3 regions of the Streptomyces sp. NPDC048211 genome follow, and region 3 is predicted to be linked to each of the others. Evidence: riboswitches for the same ligand, from Rfam matches in the RefSeq annotation. Region 3 holds a riboswitch; each other region holds the start of a gene.
What was found. A riboswitch is a leader RNA that binds a small molecule or an ion and turns the genes downstream of it on or off. The one in region 3 is predicted to bind cyclic di-AMP.
Positions count from the first base shown of each region.

Region 1: it holds a riboswitch for cyclic di-AMP, as region 3 does, so the genes downstream of both, ACGFZA_RS27330 (transglycosylase family protein) here and ACGFZA_RS01750 (NlpC/P60 family protein) in region 3, are expected to answer to the same signal.
Region 2: it holds a riboswitch for cyclic di-AMP, as region 3 does, so the genes downstream of both, ACGFZA_RS40865 (transglycosylase SLT domain-containing protein) here and ACGFZA_RS01750 (NlpC/P60 family protein) in region 3, are expected to answer to the same signal.

Region 1 covers NZ_JBIDAD010000008.1:109,808-115,526, forward strand. Annotated here, with positions in the region: gene ACGFZA_RS27310 (exopolyphosphatase) at 1-206, opposite strand, end outside; gene ACGFZA_RS27315 (DUF501 domain-containing protein) at 306-845, opposite strand; gene ACGFZA_RS27320 (septum formation initiator family protein) at 918-1,388, opposite strand; gene eno (phosphopyruvate hydratase) at 1,499-2,779, opposite strand; gene ACGFZA_RS27330 (transglycosylase family protein) at 3,066-3,806, opposite strand; cyclic di-AMP (ydaO/yuaA leader) riboswitch at 3,811-3,982, opposite strand; gene ACGFZA_RS27335 (transglycosylase family protein) at 4,284-5,243, opposite strand; gene ACGFZA_RS27340 (cytochrome P450) at 5,349-5,719, opposite strand, start outside.
Region 2 covers NZ_JBIDAD010000027.1:14,405-20,123, forward strand. Annotated here, with positions in the region: gene ACGFZA_RS40850 (carboxymuconolactone decarboxylase family protein) at 1-287, opposite strand, end outside; gene ACGFZA_RS40855 (dihydrodipicolinate reductase) at 284-1,363, opposite strand; gene ACGFZA_RS40860 (FG-GAP repeat protein) at 1,463-2,956, opposite strand; gene ACGFZA_RS40865 (transglycosylase SLT domain-containing protein) at 3,160-4,038, opposite strand; cyclic di-AMP (ydaO/yuaA leader) riboswitch at 4,044-4,227, opposite strand; gene ACGFZA_RS40870 (ABC transporter ATP-binding protein) at 4,524-5,357, opposite strand; gene ACGFZA_RS40875 (FecCD family ABC transporter permease) at 5,365-5,719, opposite strand, start outside.
Region 3 covers NZ_JBIDAD010000001.1:366,252-371,970, forward strand. Annotated here, with positions in the region: gene ACGFZA_RS01740 (NlpC/P60 family protein) at 1-404, opposite strand, end outside; gene ACGFZA_RS01745 (hypothetical protein) at 762-1,115, shown strand; gene ACGFZA_RS01750 (NlpC/P60 family protein) at 1,187-2,368, opposite strand; cyclic di-AMP (ydaO/yuaA leader) riboswitch at 2,367-2,532, opposite strand; gene pcrA (DNA helicase PcrA) at 2,791-5,229, shown strand; gene ACGFZA_RS01760 (peptidoglycan DD-metalloendopeptidase family protein) at 5,333-5,719, opposite strand, start outside.

The DNA of each region.
Region 1 (5,719 bases), on a different contig from region 3:
ATCACCGCCGCGTACCGCCGGCAGGCGGCGAAGGTCCGCTCCAGCGCCTCGGGGGCGAGCCGTCCCGTCCGGTCGACGCCCTGCCCCAGCCGGACGATCTCCATCCGCCGGTCGAGCTCGACGAGCTCCCCGGTGGCGGGATCGGCGTCGGCGACCAGCAGACGAATGGAGTTGGTACCGCAGTCGATGGCGGCCACGCGTGTCATGTCTTCAGCCTCTCCAGCAGAACAAGCCCCTCCGGCGGCAGTCGAAGCCCCTCCCGCCGTTGAGGAGCGGGGTCCGGGGCGGGGCCCCGGCCGAAACCCTCAGCCCTCGTCCGGGGCCGCCTCGCCGCAGGGCGACACACACGGCCCCTTGCGCCACCACTCCGGCAGCATCGCGATCGCCTCGTCCCCGAGCGGGTTCACCCCCGGCCCGGCGGCCAGCGAGTGCCCGACGAGCACGTGCAGGCACTTCACCCGGTCCGGCATGCCGCCCGCGCTCGGGAAGCCCTCCAGCACCTCGATGGCGTCACGCCGCGCGATGTAGTCCTCGTGCGCCGCCCGGTAGGCCGCGGCCAGCTCGGGGTCCGTACCGAGGCGCTCGGTCATCTCCTTCATGACCCCGTTCGCCTCCAGCGTGCCGATCGCGGAGGCCGCACGCGGGCACGTCAGATAGAACGTCGTGGGGAACGGCGTACCGTCCTCCAGCCGGGGCTGTGTCTCGACCACGTCCGGGTTGCCGCACGGGCATCGGTGCGCGATCGCGCGCAGCCCCCGCGGCGGGCGCCCCAGCTGCTGCTGGAACGCGGCGATGTCCGCGTCGGTGGGCGCGGTGGACTCGGTCTGGGGAGGGGGCGTTTCCATGCCTGCCTAGGGGTTCTGATCGGACTGCTCGAACTGCGGTTCTGCAGATGTACGGGAATGAAGGGATGCGGCTCAGCCGCGGTCGGCGCTGTCGACGCCGTCCCACAGGTTGGAGTGCCACGGCCGGTCGGACTCCTCCGGCTTCCCGTTGCGCTCCTTGACCGCGTCGGGGTCGACCACGGTGTAGCCGGTCTCCCCGGGAAGAAGGTAGTGCAGGTGCTCACGGGCCAGCCGCTTGATGTACGCGTCGTCCTGGAGCCGCGCCTTCTCGTCGCGCAGCTCCTCGGTACGGGTCTCGGCCTCCTGAGCCAGCCGCTCCTGGTCGGCGATCTCGTCACGCTGCGACACGTACTGCCGCATCGGATACGCGAGCGCGACGATCAGTGAGCAGACGATCAGGGCCAGGAAGGCGGCCCGGCCGGTGAGCCGGGAACGGCGGGCCTGACGGCGGTTCTGGGACCGGTAGACGCGGGCCGCGGTCTGCTCGCCGAGCAACCGCAGCCGGGTCGCGGTGGAGAACCGGTCCCGGTCCTTCGCGGCCATGTCTCCGCCTCCCCATTACGCACGTCCGTCCCCGCACACGGTACGGGACCGAGTGCGGGGACGGACGGAGGCCGGGGCACTTGACCCGGCCGGGCTTCGTCGGGCCGGTGTCAGCCCTTGAAGCGCGGGAACGCCGAGCGGCCCGCGTACACCGCGGCGTCGTCGAGGATCTCCTCGATGCGCAGCAGCTGGTTGTACTTGGCGACACGGTCCGAGCGGGCCGGGGCGCCGGTCTTGATCTGGCCGCAGTTCACGGCGACCGCGAGGTCCGCGATGGTGACGTCCTCGGTCTCGCCGGAGCGGTGCGACATCATGCACTTGAAGCCGTTGCGCTGGGCCAGCTCGACGGCGTCCAGGGTCTCGGTCAGCGAACCGATCTGGTTGACCTTGACGAGCAGGGCGTTGGCCGAGCCCTCCTCGATGCCACGGGCCAGACGCTCCGGGTTGGTGACGAAGAGGTCGTCGCCGACGATCTGCACCTTGGCGCCGATCTTGTCGGTGATGACCTTCCAGCCGGCCCAGTCGTCCTCGTACAGCGGGTCCTCGATGGAGACCAGCGGGTACGCGGAGACGAGCTCCTCGTAGTACTCGGTCATCTCGGCGGCCGAGCGGGACTTGCCCTCGAACTCGTACTTGCCGTCCTTGTAGAACTCGGACGCGGCGACGTCGAGCGCGAGCGCGATGTCCTTGCCCGGGGCGTAGCCGGCTTCCTTGATGGCCTCGACGATGAGGTCCAGGGCGGCGCGGTTCGACTCCAGGTTCGGCGCGAAGCCGCCCTCGTCACCGAGACCGGTGGACAGGCCCTTGGTCTTCAGGACCTTCTTCAGCGTGTGGTAGACCTCGGCGCCCCAGCGCAGGGCCTCGGAGAAGGACTCCGCGCCGATCGGGGCGATCATGAACTCCTGGATGTCCACGTTGGAGTCGGCGTGCGACCCACCGTTGAGGATGTTCATCATCGGGACGGGCAGCAGGTGCGCGTTCGGACCGCCGAGGTAGCGGAACAGCGGCAGGTCCGAGGCCTCGGACGCGGCGTGGGCCACGGCGAGCGAGACGCCGAGGATGGCGTTGGCGCCGAGGGAGCCCTTGTTCTCGGTGGCGTCCAGGTCGAACATCGCCTGGTCGATCAGCCGCTGCTCGGTCGCGTCGTAGCCGACGAGCTCCGGGCCGATCTGCTCGATCACGGCGAGGACGGCCTTTTCGACACCCTTGCCGTGGTAGCGGTTGGGGTCGCCGTCGCGAAGCTCAATGGCCTCGAACGCGCCGGTGGAGGCGCCGGACGGAACAGCAGCACGGCCCGTGCTGCCGTCGTCGAGGCCGACCTCGACCTCGACCGTGGGGTTTCCGCGGGAGTCGAGGATTTCCCTGGCTACGACGACGTCGATGGACGGCACGAGGCATCTCCTTCTGGGATGTGACGCTTGTGGTGCAGGGTCGCTTTGGCCTTGCGACAAGAGCCTAACCGGCCCGGCCGCCCCAACCGGCCGACCGCCCGTCCCCTGGGACGAAAAAGGACCCAAGGGCAGGCACAGTGGGGCAAAAGGCCAGAAATTTACTGACGAGTAACGACAACAGTTGAACGGTCAACGCAGAAACCGGCGCACCCCGGACCGGTACGCACGGGGGGAGGGTGCGCGCCGGGCCGGGGCGGCCGGGGTCATCAGCGAGGAGAGATCGCGACTACTTCGTCAGGTGGAGCTGCTGACCGGGGTAGATCAGGTCGGCGTCCGTGACGATGTCCTTGTTGAGCTTGAAGAGCTGCTCCCAGCCGCCCTTGACCTTGTGGTCGGCGGCGATCTTGCTCAGGGAGTCACCGGTGATGACCTTGTACTCGCCGTCACCCTTCTCGACCTTCTTGCCGGTCGGGGTCGTGACGGTCTTCGACTCGGCCTTGGGGGCGGCCGAACGCTCGGAGCGGTTGGTGGCGGGGGCCTCGGTGCGCTCGGCCTTCTTCGGCTCGGCCTGCTTCGGGGCGGCCTCGGCCTTCGGCGCGGTCTCGGTCTTGGCGGCGGAGGAGCCGGTGTCGACACCCGGGTCGACACCGTCGTTGCTCAGGTTGCCGGCACCGGCGCAGGACCAGGCGCCCGGACCCTGCATGTCGAGGAGCTTCTCGGCGGTGGCGATCTGCTGGGCCTTGGTGGCCAGGTCGGCGCGGGCCGCGTACTGGGTGCCACCGGCGGCGGCCCAGCTGGACTGCGAGAACTGCAGGCCGCCGTAGTAGCCGTTGCCGGTGTTGATGGACCAGTTGCCACCGGACTCGCACTGGGCGACGGCGTCCCACGTGGACACGGAGGCGGCGGAAGCGCCGGTCGCACCCATCAGGGGCACGGCGATGGCGGCACCGGCGACACCGGCGAGCGTGGCGATACGGACGGCCTTGGACGGGCGACGGTGCTTGTTGCCCTTGCTGTTGAGCAGCATCGAGACTTCTCCTCACCGACGCCTACGAGGTGAGCTGTCGGGTTCGGGCCAAGTGAGTTGCCCGGTCGCACGTCCTAGCGCACGACTTCACCCCAAGCCGGTCCTGATCCGTCTTGCGACGATCGGGCCCGGCGCTTACCTGGGTCCCCCGCTCCTGCCTACGGCGCTTTACGCGTCTGTTCCCTTCGACCGACGGCAGGATTCGGCGTGACGGTCGACGGGGCCCGCGGTGCGAGCGGTTCCGACCGTAATCACACCCCACCCTCATATCCAAAGATGGACATACCGGATAAACAGCCCTTCCTTGCATCCGAAGAACCCTCGTTTGCGCAGGTCGGAACGGATGCGGCGGGACCTCCCGGACAAGACGCGCCAGTTCACGCAAAGAGACCCATGTCTCACTCCGTCAAAAGTGGGACATAGGCCTCTTAACTACCCCAATTTTTGGGGTGTTTTCAGCTGATCATCAGACTGCGCTCACTCGGTCTTCAGGCCGAGATCGAGGCTCTGGCCAGGCAGGATGAGGTCCGGGTCGGAGCCCACCTCCGCCTTGTTGGCCTCGTACAGCTGGGTCCAGCCGCCGGCCAGGTGCTGCGCGTCGGCAATCGCCCAGAGGTTGTCGCCTGCGCGCACGGTGTACGTACCGTCAGCAGCCGGGGCAGCGGTGTCGCGTGCGTCACTGTCACCGCGCGAGGCGTGCCGCCCCGCGTCACGGTCACCGGCGCGGCCACTCGCCCGGGTCTCCTCGGGGGCCGGAGCACCCCGGTGCTTGCCGGCCTTCTCCTGACCTCCTGCCGGGTCCTCCTCGGCGCCGGAGGCCTTGCCCGAGGGCGTGGCGGAGGGGGTGGCCGACGGAGAGGCGGACGCGTCCGGCTTTCCGCCCTTGCCCTTGGCGTCGTCCGCGGCGTCGCCCGTGGCCTCGTCCGCCGGCGTGGTCGCGTCCGAGGACTCGTCGTCCGACGCGGCGTCATCACCGGAGGAGTCGGCGCTCGCGGACGGGTCCGCGCTTCCGGACGGGTCGGCGGACGGGGTGCTGCCCGGGTCCACGCCCGGCAGGCCGCTGTCCACGGCGAGGCCCGAGACGACCGCGCAGCTCGGCCACGCCTTCGGCCCCTGGTCCTCCAGGACCTTCTCCGCCACGGCGATCTGCTGCGAGCGGCTGGCGAGGTCCGCGCGCTCGGCGTACGACTCGCCGCCGTACGACTTCCAGACCTCCTGCGAGAACTGCAGGCCGCCGTAGTAGCCGTTGCCGAGGTCGGCGCTCCACATCCCGCCGCTCTCGCACTCGGCCACCCGGTCCCAGGTCGAGGCGTCGGCGGCGTGCGCGCCTGCCGCGCCGAGCAGCGGGATGGCGATGGCCGAGCCGGTCACGCCTGCGGCGACGATGATCGCGGGTGCCTGCCGAGGGCGACGGTGTCTGCCGTTCGCGGAGCCCATGGGGATGCCTTCCGTGTGACTGACGAGTGACTGGTGAGTCGAACGGTGAACCTAGCGGGACTCGAACGTGTGTCACAAGTCGATGCAGCAGAGATCACGTGAAAGTCACAGAGTTGACAGAGTGTCACCTTCATCGTGTGCCCGCTCCGGTGCGAACTCCACCGGCAGCGTGCGCAGTCCACGCATGATGAGACCGCCACGCCACCGCAAATCGGCAGGATCTCCCGCAAGTCGCAGGTCCGGGAGGCGTTTCAGGAGCGTGGCGAGGGCGACCTGCCCCTCCAGCCGGGCGAGCGGCGCTCCCAGGCAGTAGTGGATTCCGTGACCGTAACCGAGGTGCTGATTGTCACGCCGCGCGAGATCCAGCACGTCCGGTCCGCCGAAGCGTTCGGGGTCCCGGTCGGCGGCCGCCAGCACCACGAGAACGGGGTCACCCCCGGCGACCCGCTGTCCGCCGATGGTCAGCGCCTCGGTGG
Region 2 (5,719 bases), on a different contig from region 3:
AGCCGGGTCCGGTCGTCGAAGACATCGGTGGTGCGCCAGTCGCTCACCGCACCGGCGAACTCCTCCTCGACCTTCTGACCATCACGTTCGGTGCGCCAGTCCAGGCAGAACAGACAGCCGTTGATCTGCGCGATGCGCAGCCGGGCCGCCTCGAACTCACGCAGCCCGAGTGTCGTGTGCTCGTAGACCGACAGCGAGAAGTTCGCGGCGGCCATGCCGATGCCGGGCACCATGTCGCCCCACACGTAGCCGATCGGCTCCTGGCCCTCGGGGATGTCGATGATCATGGCTGCTTCCTTCCGAGTCGGCCGACTGCGGGACGCAGGGGGACGTCGAGCGCGTCGTAGAGTCCGGGTTCCGCTTCCACCAGCCAGTCGATGGCGTTCACCAGCCGGCCCACCGCGGTGGCGTTGCCGCCCGCCGACCGGTTCTCGTCCTCGTCGGTCGCCTCGACGGTGACCTCGATGCGCGGGCGTCCTTCGATGATCACGCGGTGGGCACCGGCCCCGTCGGGCGGCGAGGGCCAGTCCGGGGCACAGGACGGATGGATGCGGGTGATGTGTTCGATGACGATGCGGGGCTCGCCGTCGACGATGCCCTGGACCTCGAAGCGGACGGCACCCTGGGTCCCGGCCTCGAACTCGCCCATCGTCCTGGTGGTGACGGTGGTGTCGAGCGGCCGACGGGCCATGGTCTCGCGGATGTCGTCGAGCTCCACGCCCAGGGCCCTGGCCATCAGGCGTATCTGCCCGCCCCACACCATGGTCGGGATCGAGGCCGCGAGCATGAGGGGCTCGTACTCCATGGGGTGGCCCATGCCGATGAGGTGGCGGACCGAGTCGGGCTGGTCGTAGGTGGAGTAGTCGAAGATCTCCTGGCAGCGGATCGCGTCGACCGTGGTGCCGAGCCCGCTGATGAGCAGGGGCAGTACGTCGTTGCCCCAGCCGGGATCGACGCCGGAGACGAAGAGCGAGCCGCCCCCGCCGGCGACGGCGGCCAGCACCGGTTCGCGCAGCTCCGGCGGGGCTCCGCGCTGGTCGTAGAGGGCGTAGAGCGCCGGGGTGACGACGACGGCGCCCCCGGCCACCGCCCTGGTGATGTCGGCCAGTGCCTCGTCGGGGCGGATGTCGCCGGAGGCCGCGTAGACCACAGCCCGGGGGGCGGTGGCCAGTACCGCGTCGATGTCGTCGGTCGCGGCGACACCCAGATCGTGGTCCAGGCCGGCGAGGGGACCCGCGTCGCGGCCCACCTTGCCGGGGTCGTGGACGAGTACGTGCGCGAGTTTCAGAGCCGGGTGGGCCTCGACGGCGCGGATGGCCGCGCGGCCGACATTGCCGGTACCCCAGACCACCGTGGAAATCATGCGGCGGAGGGTAGCGCGCGGGATGAAAGGTTCATAGTGCCATCGCGCACCGGGTTCGGAGCGGGCCGGGACGTCTCGCGGCCTGCTCCGCCGGGGCCCCTACTCGTCGATCGTGGCGCCGTATCCGGCGCCCGTCCTCGGACCGCCGAACGGCCGGGCGTCGAACGTCCACGAGCCGGCGGCCGTCACGCCGCCGGCAGCGGCCGAGAACACCCAGACGACGCCGTCGCCGGCGTTCTCCCCCGGTGCCGCGGTCAGGAGACCGAAGCGGCCGTCCCTGTTGGGATCGGTCAGCCGCACCTGGCCGCCCCAGCGGTCCCCCTTCTCGGGGGCGCCCGGCACGTTCACCGAGTTCTGGTCCCACGAAGCGGCGCCGGTGGCGGTGAGTCCGCCGGCCGCACCGCGCAGCACCCATACGGCTCCCGCGTCGGCGACGGTGCCGATGTCCTCTCCGGGGGCGCCGACGGCCACGTCCGCGTACCCGTCGCCGTCGGTGTCCGCGACGGAGAGGTCGGCGCCCCAGCCGTCACCGGCCTCCGGGCTGCCGGGGACGCCCGAGGTGCCCTGCGTCCACCACACGGGCGGGGTGCCCGGGCCCTCGGCACCGACCGGTCCGTCGCCCAGGCTGCCGTAGTACACGCCGACCACACCGCCGGTCGTCGACTCGCCGCCGTCGTCGGGACTGTTCGGCTCCCCCGTGACGAGGTCGTCGAAGCCGTCGTTGTCGATGTCACCGGAGGCGACGGCCGGGCCGCCGCGCAGGTCGTGGTCGTAGCGGAGCCCCTGCACCTCGCCGAGGAAGAGCGCGGACCAGCCGTGGCCCGGCTCACTGCCGACGGTGACACCGGAGATGACGAGGTCGGCGAGACCGTTGCCGTCGTAGTCGCCGGTCGTCATGGCCCGGGGCGCGATCTCACGCCCCGGAGTGCCGGGGATGCGGCTGCTGCGGGAGGCGGGCGCCGGTGACCCGGACTTCCGCCGGGCCGCCGCCTCGTACTGGTAGATGCTCAGGTCGGTGCGGTCGGTCACGGCCAGCTGGTCGCCGGGGATGTCGGGGCTGAAGCGCGCCGCCGCGAGCGCACCGCCGAACCCGGCTCCGGCGACGGGCTCCTCGGCCTGCAGCCAGTCGCTGGCCGCGCCGGAGAGCCCCTTCGCGGAGCCCCACAGGACGACGGCGCCGCCCGCGTCGGTCACCGGTTCGATGTTCTCGCCGGGCAGGCCCACGACCGCGTCGTCGTACCCGTCCCCGTCGAGGTCGCCGGTGGCCAGGGCGCGGCCGAAGCCGTCCCCCGCCTCGGCGGCGCCCGGCACCCCGGTGGTGTTCTGGCTGAACACGGCGCCCCGGGTGGTGCCGATGCCGCCCGGCCCGCCGTACTGCACGGTCACGTAGCCCGCGCCCTTCTGGCCGGCGATCGTGCCGCCGGGCGCGGCGATGAGCACGTCCTCGTAGCCGTCACCGTTGAAGTCGGTGTTGCGGTCGCCCGCGTGTGTTCCGCCGGGGGTACCGGCGTAGGCGGGGGGCGCGGCGACGGCGGCCCCTGCCATCAGGAGGAATGAGGCCGCGACAACGGCGGCCGGTCGGTGGGTGCGCACGAGCGGCTCCTCGGTTCAAGGATGACCGGGCGGGGTCCGGGGGTCCGGGGGGACGCCGGGAAGAGCCCGTTACCCTCCTGGCGCCCTGTTGGACCGGCTCTGCGGCACAAGGGTTGTACGGCATCGCGAAAGGGGTGGAAGGGAGCTGTTCAGCTCCCTTCCACCCCTTTCAAGGCTCCGCGCGGGCGCGGGGCCGCGGTGGATCAGTAGGCCCCGAAGACGTTGTCGATCGAGCCGTACGTGGCGGCGGCGTAGTTGCACGCGGCGGTGATGTTCGCGACCGGGTCCAGGATGTCCAGCGAGGTGCCGGGCACGTGGTAGGCGTCGAACGTGGGCTGGATGACCTGGAGGAGGCCCTTGGACGGGGTGCCGGCGGCGGCGTTCGAGTCCCAGTTGTTGACGATCTGCGGGTTGCCCGAGGACTCGCGGATGACGTTGCGGTAGATGCCGTCGTAGCTGCCGGGGATGCCGTTCTCGGCCATGACGGCGAGGGACTCCTTGATCCAGCCGTCGAGGTCGTCGGTGTACGTCGTCGCGGACTGCGTGGAGGTGGTCGCGGCGGTCTCCACGGCGACGGGCGCGGCCGTCCGCTGCGAGCGGTCGGCGCGGTCGGTGCTCTCGGCCCGGTCGGCCGACGGCTTCGCGGCGCTGGCGGACGAGTTCTCCGCCTTGAATTCGCTCTTGGTCGCGGCCTTGGGGGCGGCGGCCGAGGACGTGGCGCCGATGGTCAGCTTGAGGCCCGGGTGAATGAGGTCGGGGTTGCCGCCCACCACACTGCGGTTGTCCTGGTACAGCCGCTCCCAGCCGCCGCTGAGGGAATGCCCCCGGGCGATCTTGGAAAGCGAATCACCGTGCACCACGGAATAGGTGGTGGACTCGGCCTTCTGTGCGGCAATTTCCTTGCCGGACACGGAAGTCGGGGCCGCGGCCTTTTCCGCGACGACCGCCTGGGCGGGTGCGGCAGAGGCCGACCCGGCAGCGATCAGGGGGAGCGCGAGAACGACTCCGCCCGCGCTCACGGCGATGAAACCGCGGGTCAGGGAGGTGGACTTGGAACGACGGTGCTGACCCTTGAAGGGCATGGCGCTTTTCCTCTCCGCCGCCTGCGAGGTGAGCTGTCGGGTTCGGACTGGAGATGTCCGGCCGCACATGGCGACTTCACCCCTAGCCGCTCCGGATTCCCGGAACGGCGGCAAACCTGGGTCCCCCGCTCCTGCCGTACGTGAGTGGTCGGGTTACCGGACGGCGGCAGGATTCGGCGTTCCATCCGGATTGACGGTGACCGTAAGCGAGAAAGGGCAGGCGAAACAAGCCCGGAATTCTTGATCGCAATTGCAGCGCAAGATCAATCAAAGGAAATGTGGGACGCCGGTCACATACCCGCGGGTCAACTTTCTTGGCGCAACAGGGAACCGAAGCCTCCGGTTGCGCATCCGGAGCGGGAAACGTGACGCTGGCCACTGTGCCCGAAAAGGGTGATTTGCTGGATATTCAGAGGCTATGGACCATAAAAAAGGGACTCTTTTGGGCTTTATCGACAAAGTCGAGTATCCAGACAATTGGGACATCATGGTGCGGGTGTCGGCTGCGCGGCCACGCCGGCACGGCGGCGCGCCACCACCACCGGCGACTCGTCGCCCGGGGCGCGGAGGATGTCCGCTTCCAGCGCGTACAGCTCCTTCACCAGGGCTTCGTCGACCGTCTCCGGGGGAGCGCCCCGGGCGATGACGCGGCCGTCCTTCATCGCGACGAGCAGATCGGCGTAGCGGGCCGCGGCGGCGAGGTCGTGCTGGACCATGACGACGGTCCGGCCGGTGGCCGCGACCTCGCGCACGAGTTCCAGGACCTCGACGGCGTGGCCGAGGTCGAGGGCACTGGTGGGTTCGTCGAGCAGGACGACCGGGGTCTGCTGGGCGAGGACCATGGCGAGCCAGCAGCGCTGACGCTGGCCGCCGGACAGCCGGTCGATGCGCTCGCCGGCGAGCGAGGTGGTGCCGGTGGCGTCGAGTGCGTCGCGCACCGCCTGCTCGTCCTCGCGCGACCACTGCCGCAGCAGCCCCTGGTGCGGGCTGCGGCCGTAGCGCACCAGACCGGCCACGGTGACCGCTTCGGGGGCGCGCGGCGACTGCGGCAGCAGGGCGACATGGCGGGCGGCCCGGCGCCGGCCGGCCTCCCAGATGTCCGTCCCACCGATCAGGACCCTGCCGGACTCGGGCCGGTGGAGCCGGGCGACGGTCCGCAGCAGGGTCGACTTCCCGCAGCCGTTGGGACCCACGATCGCGACGACCTGTCCGGCGGGAACGGAGAGCTCGACGTTCTCCACCACGGGGCGGCCCGGGTATCCGGCGTGCAGGCCACGGACTTCGAGGCCCGCGTCGGTGCCGGTCGGATTCTCGGTCATGTGCGGCTCACGCCTTTCCGGCGGCCGGGTCGGGCCGCAGCAGTACCCACAGGAGGAAGGGGCCGCCCAGGACGCTGGTGACGACCCCGACGGGGAGTTCGACCGGAGCGGCGACGCGGCCGATCGCATCGGCCGCTGCGATCAGCGCGGCCCCGGTCAGCGCCGAGCCGGTGACCGGGACCCGGGTGGGACCGCTCAGCCGCTGGGCGAGGATCGGCGCCGCCAGTGCCACGAAGGCGATGGGGCCGCCGACCCCCACGGCCGTACCGGCCAGCAGCACGGCGAGGACGAGTGCGACGGTGCGCACCCGGCGCAGGTCGACGCCGAGGGAGCTCGCCACCTCGTCGCCGAAACGCAGGAGT
Region 3 (5,719 bases):
GAGGCGCGCTGGAGGTACTGGTCGGGGTCCGAGGAGAGCAGCAGCTGCACGGCGGGGTCGATGCCGCCGGAGCGGTACTGCGCGGCGGCGTACGAACCCAGCGCGTCGCGTGCGGTGTTGAGCCGCTCGGTCCTGCGGGCTGCCTCGTCGCGCAGGTCGTCCACGGACCTGGCGGTGGCGGCAGCCTTCTCCCTGGCGCCGTTGTACTGCTCGGTGGCCACCTCCGCCTCCCGGTACAGCCGGTCCACCTCGGCCCTGACCTGGGCGGGGGTCGGCGCCGGATCGGCGTGCGCGGATCCCGGCAACGCGGCAGCGGTCGCAGCCCCGGCGAAGGCGAGCGTCGCCGCTGTGCGGGCAGCAGAGCCGGTGTACGGGCGCTGCTTGGGTTTCCGGTGCGCTGCCACGAGGGCGGGCGTCCTTCCTGTCGACGGCCCGCCGGGGTCTACCGACGGGCCCGCCCGGCCCCGGCGAGGGGCCGCCAACAGGGGGAGCGGCCCGCCGCCGGGACCTCGGCGGGGTGACCGGGAACGCCGTCCGGGTGCGGATCGGAGCTGTGCCGGCCACCTGGGAAGGGACGCTAAACCCGGGACACGGGAAAGGGTTGTAATGACGGTTATTGTCTTAATTTGGCGTTGCGTTGCCACCGTACGATCGGAAAAATTGCACCAGAGTCAGGCAATTGGTGCATCACGCGGTCAAGTGGCCACTAAGCCTCACCCGGCTGCGGAGTGCTGATATGGCCGGGGCTAGGCTGCGGAGCCATGCGTGTACTCATCGATGTCTTCGTCGCCCTGCACATCATCGGCATCGCCTCCCTGCTGGGCGGTTTCCTGACCCAGATGAAGGCGATGAGTGCGGGCACGGCGCGGTTCGTCCCGGCCATGCTGCACGGCGCGCTGACGATGCTGGTCACCGGAATCGCGCTGGTCGGGCTCGACCAGGCCGACGACCACCCCGTGAACAACGTCAAGATCGGCATCAAGCTGCTGATCCTGGTCGTGATCCTCGGGCTCGTCTACGTCAAGCGCGACGAGGAGAAGGTCGACAAGGGCCTCTTCGCCGCGGTCGGCGGACTGACGATCGTCAACATCTTCATCGCCACGCTCTGGACCTGAGCCGTCGAAAACGCCGCTGCCCGGACCCCGTGGGTCCGGGCAGCGGCGTTTTCGCGACGCGGGAGGGGAGGTCAGCCCGGTCGCACGCTCCCGTAGATCGGCATGTAGAAGATCGACTCCTCACGCACGTTCGCCCCCGGCTTCGGCGCGTGGATCATCATGCCGTCGCCCTTGTAGATGCCGACGTGGCTGATGTCGTCGTAGAAGAAGACCAGGTCACCCGGTTGCAGATCCGCCGTGGCGATCCTGGTGCCGACGTTCACCTGGTCCCACGTGGTCCGCGGAATGTCGACGCCCGCCGCCTTCCAGGCCGCCTGGGTGAGTCCCGAGCAGTCGTACGAGGCCGGGCCGGTCGCCCCCCAGACGTACGGCTTGCCGAGCTGCGCCCTGGCGAACGCCATGACCTTCTCGGCCTTCGTCGAGGCGTCCGCGTCCGAGCCCGAACCGGTGCCCGTCCCGCTCCCCGTCCCGCTCCCCGTGTCCGCACCGCTTCCGGTGCCGGCCTCCTTGGCGGCCTCCTCGGCCTTGCGGTCGGCCTCGGCCTTCGCGGCTGCCTGCTTCTTCGCCAGTGCCTCGGCCTTGCGCTTGGCCTCGGCCTCCTTCTTGCGCTCCAGCTCCGCCAGACGCGCCTTCTCCTCGGCGGTCAGCTTCGACAGCAGGCTGCGGGCCTCGGACAGCTTCGTCTGGACGTTCTGCTTGCTGGTGCGCAGCGTCGCCTGCGACTCGGTGAGCGTCTCCAGGCCCGCCACGGCCTCGGCCCGCTGCTTGGACGCCTTCGCCTGCTGCGTACGGAAGTCCGACACCGCCTGCGTCTGGCGCGCGGTCATCCGGTCCATGAGGTGGGACTGGTCGAAGAACGACTGCGGGTCGTCGGCCAGGAAGAAGGTGGCCGTCGGGGCGAGGGCGCCGCTGCGGTACTGGTCGGCGGCGTAGACGCCCAGTGTCCTGCGGGCCTCGTTCAGCTTCTCGGTGCGCCGGGCGACGTCGTCCAGCAGCGTGTCCACCTTGGTGCGCTGCTTGCCCGTCGCCTCCTTCGCCTGGTTGTACTGCTGGGTCGCGGTGCCCGCCTGCCGGTAGAGGTCGTCGACCTTCTTCTGTACGTCCTCGATGCTGGGCTTGGGAGCCGGGGCGGCGAGTGCGCTCTGCGTGGACAGCAGGGTCACCGACGCGAGCGCGGCCGTCGTGATCCCGACGGCCGGGCCGGTGTTGCGCACACGGGTGCGCGGTTTGCGATGCGACGCCAAGGCCGGCATCTCCTTCCGTGGACCGCCTACCGGGTTAGCTGTCGGGTTCGGGCGGAACGGAAGGCTGCCCTACGGTCCTGGTGGGGGTTGCGGACCGATTCACCCCGGTGCTGCGTGTGGGTCCCCGGTTCCGGACTCCTTGTACGGCAGCCCGGATTCGGCGTGGAAGCCCGCTCGGCGTGGATCGCCTCTGGGGGTACGGGCCGCCCGAACGAGCACGCTAGCCAACTCATGGTGTCGCTGTGAAGGTTGATGTTCGATATGCCCGATACATTTTCGTGACCTCGACGCGGGGGAGTGCTGCGGGGCAGGTGGGGCCCGTGATCGCCCCACGCAGTGCGGTCCCCCGCTCGCTCTGCGTGGCCGCTCCCGATGCGTGGTTCGTCACTCGGCCGCGGAGTGTCAGTGCGCACGCCTAGACTCGGGAGGCGATGAGCAGCCTCTTTGACGACAGTTTCCTGGCCGGCCTCCAGCACACGGAGGAAGGGCCCCCGCCGCCCCCCGAGGACTCCGCACCCGAAGCGGTGCCGGAGGGCCTCTTCGCGGGCGTTTTCGACGGGCCCCCGCCGCCCCGTGACGCGTACTACCGCGACGGGGCCCACCGCCCGGTCATCGACACCGCCGCGCTGCTCGACGGGCTGAACACCGAGCAGCGCGCAGCCGTCGTGCACGCCGGCTCCCCGCTGCTCATCGTTGCCGGTGCCGGTTCGGGCAAGACCCGCGTGCTGACCCACCGCATCGCCCACCTGCTGGCCGAGCGCGGGGTCCACCCGGGCCAGATCCTGGCGATCACCTTCACCAACAAGGCCGCCGGCGAGATGAAGGAGCGCGTCGAGCAGCTCGTCGGACCGCGGGCCAACGCCATGTGGGTCATGACCTTCCACAGCGCGTGCGTACGGATCCTGCGCCGCGAGTCGAAGCGGCTCGGCTTCACCTCCTCGTTCTCGATCTACGACGCGGCCGACTCCAAGCGCCTCATGGCCCTCGTCTGCCGCGATCTCGACCTCGACCCGAAGCGCTTCCCGCCGAAGTCGTTCACGGCGAAGGTGTCGAACCTGAAGAACGAGCTGATCGACGAGGAGACCTTCGCCGGACAGGCCGCCGACGGCTTCGAGAAGACGCTCGCCCAGGCTTACGCGCTCTACCAGTCCCGGCTGCGCGAAGCGAACGCCCTGGACTTCGACGACATCATCATGACGACGGTGCACCTGCTCCAGGCGTTCCCCGACGTCGCCGAGCACTACCGCCGCCGCTTCCGGCACGTCCTCGTCGACGAGTACCAGGACACCAACCACGCTCAGTACACGCTCGTACGGGAGCTGGTCGGCCCGGCCGGTCCCGAGGACGCCCCCGCCGAGCTGTGCGTCGTGGGTGACGCGGACCAGTCGATCTACGCCTTCCGCGGCGCGACCATCCGCAACATCCTCCAGTTCGAGGAGGACTATCCGGACGCGACCACGATCATGCTGGAGCAGAACTACCGCTCCACGCAGACGATCCTGTCCGCGGCCAACGCGGTCATCGAGCGCAACGAGAGCCGTCGTCCGAAGAACCTCTGGACCAACGCCGGCTCCGGTGCCCGGATCGCCGGATACGTCGCGGACACCGAGCACGACGAGGCGCAGTTCGTCGCCGACGAGATCGACCGGCTGACCGACGCGGGCGACGCCAAGGCCGGCGACGTGGCGATCTTCTACCGGACGAACGCGCAGTCCCGTGTCTTCGAGGAGATCTTCATCCGCGTCGGCCTGCCGTACAAGGTCGTCGGCGGGGTGCGCTTCTACGAGCGCAAGGAGGTCAGGGACGTCCTGGCCTACCTCCGGGTGCTCTCCAATCCCGAGGACACCGTCCCGCTGCGCCGCATCCTCAACGTGCCCAAGCGGGGCATCGGCGACCGGGCCGAGGCGATGATCGACGCCCTCTCGATGCGCGAGAAGATCTCGTTCCCGCAGGCGCTGCGCCGCGTCGACGAGGCGTACGGCATGGCGGCCCGCTCGTCGAACGCCGTGAAGCGGTTCAACACGCTGATGGAGGAGCTCCGCACGGTCGTGGAGTCCGGCGCGGGGCCGGCGGTCGTGGTGGAGGCCGTCATGGAGCGGACCGGCTATCTCGCCGAACTCCAGGCGTCCACCGATCCGCAGGACGAGACCCGCATCGAGAACCTCCAGGAGCTCGCCTCCGTCGCCCTCGAGTTCGAGCAGGAGCGGGCGGAGGACGAGGGCGCGGGCACGCTCGCCGAGTTCCTGGAGAAGGTCGCCCTCGTCGCCGACGCCGACCAGATCCCCGACGAGGACGAGGACGGCTCCGGTGTCGTCACGCTGATGACGCTGCACACCGCGAAGGGCCTCGAATTCCCGGTGGTCTTCCTGACCGGCATGGAGGACGGCGTCTTCCCGCACATGCGGGCGCTGGGCCAGGTCAAGGAGCTGGAGGAGGAGCGCCGGCTGGCCTACGTCGGCATCACGCGCGCCCGCGAGCGGCTCTATCTCACCCGGGCGGCGATGCGCAGCGCCTGGGGCCAGCCCTCGTACAACCCGCCGTCGCGGTTCCTGGAGGAGATCCCGGACCAGCACCTGGAGTGGAAGCGCAAGGGTCCGATGGCGGCGCCGGCAGGACCGACGTCGGGCATCACCTCATCGCTCTCCGCGTCCCGCGCGCGCTCCGGCCCCTCGGGCTTCGCGACCCGGCGGACCTCGGACAAGCCGACGATCACGCTGGTGGCCGGCGACCGGGTCACCCACGACCAGTTCGGTCTGGGCACGGTGACGGCGGTCGAGGGCATCGGGGACCAGGCCAAGGCCACGGTCGACTTCGGCGACGAGCGCCCGAAGAAGCTGCTGCTGCGGTACGCCCCGGTCGAGAAGCTCTAGCCGGACGGGGCGGCCGGGGCGGCCGCCCCGATGAGGCGGTCGCGCCGGCCGTTGCGTTGCCTTGCGTCGCATGGGGTTGCCTTGCGTCGCGTTGCGTTGCGGGTCAGTTCGTGTTGACGTTGTGGCTGCGGAGCCAGGGCAGCGGGTCGATGGCCGCGCCGCCGCCGGGTCGCACCTCGAAGTGCATGTGCGGGCCGGTCGAGTTGCCGGAGTCCCCGGAGTACGCGATGACGTCACCGGCCTTGACCGAACCCGAGCGGATCCGGGTGCTGCTCAGGTGGCAGTACCAGGTCTCGGTGCCGTCGGCCGCGGTGACGATGGCCATGTTCCCGTAGGCGGTGTTGAACTGCGTACGGACGGTGCCGTCGGTCGCCGCCATCACCGGCGTGCCGTAGTCGACGGGGAAGTCGATGCCCGTGTGCACGGACATCCAGTTGACGCCCGCCTGTCCGAAGTACGCGCTGAGCCGGTGATCCTTGACCGGCATGAC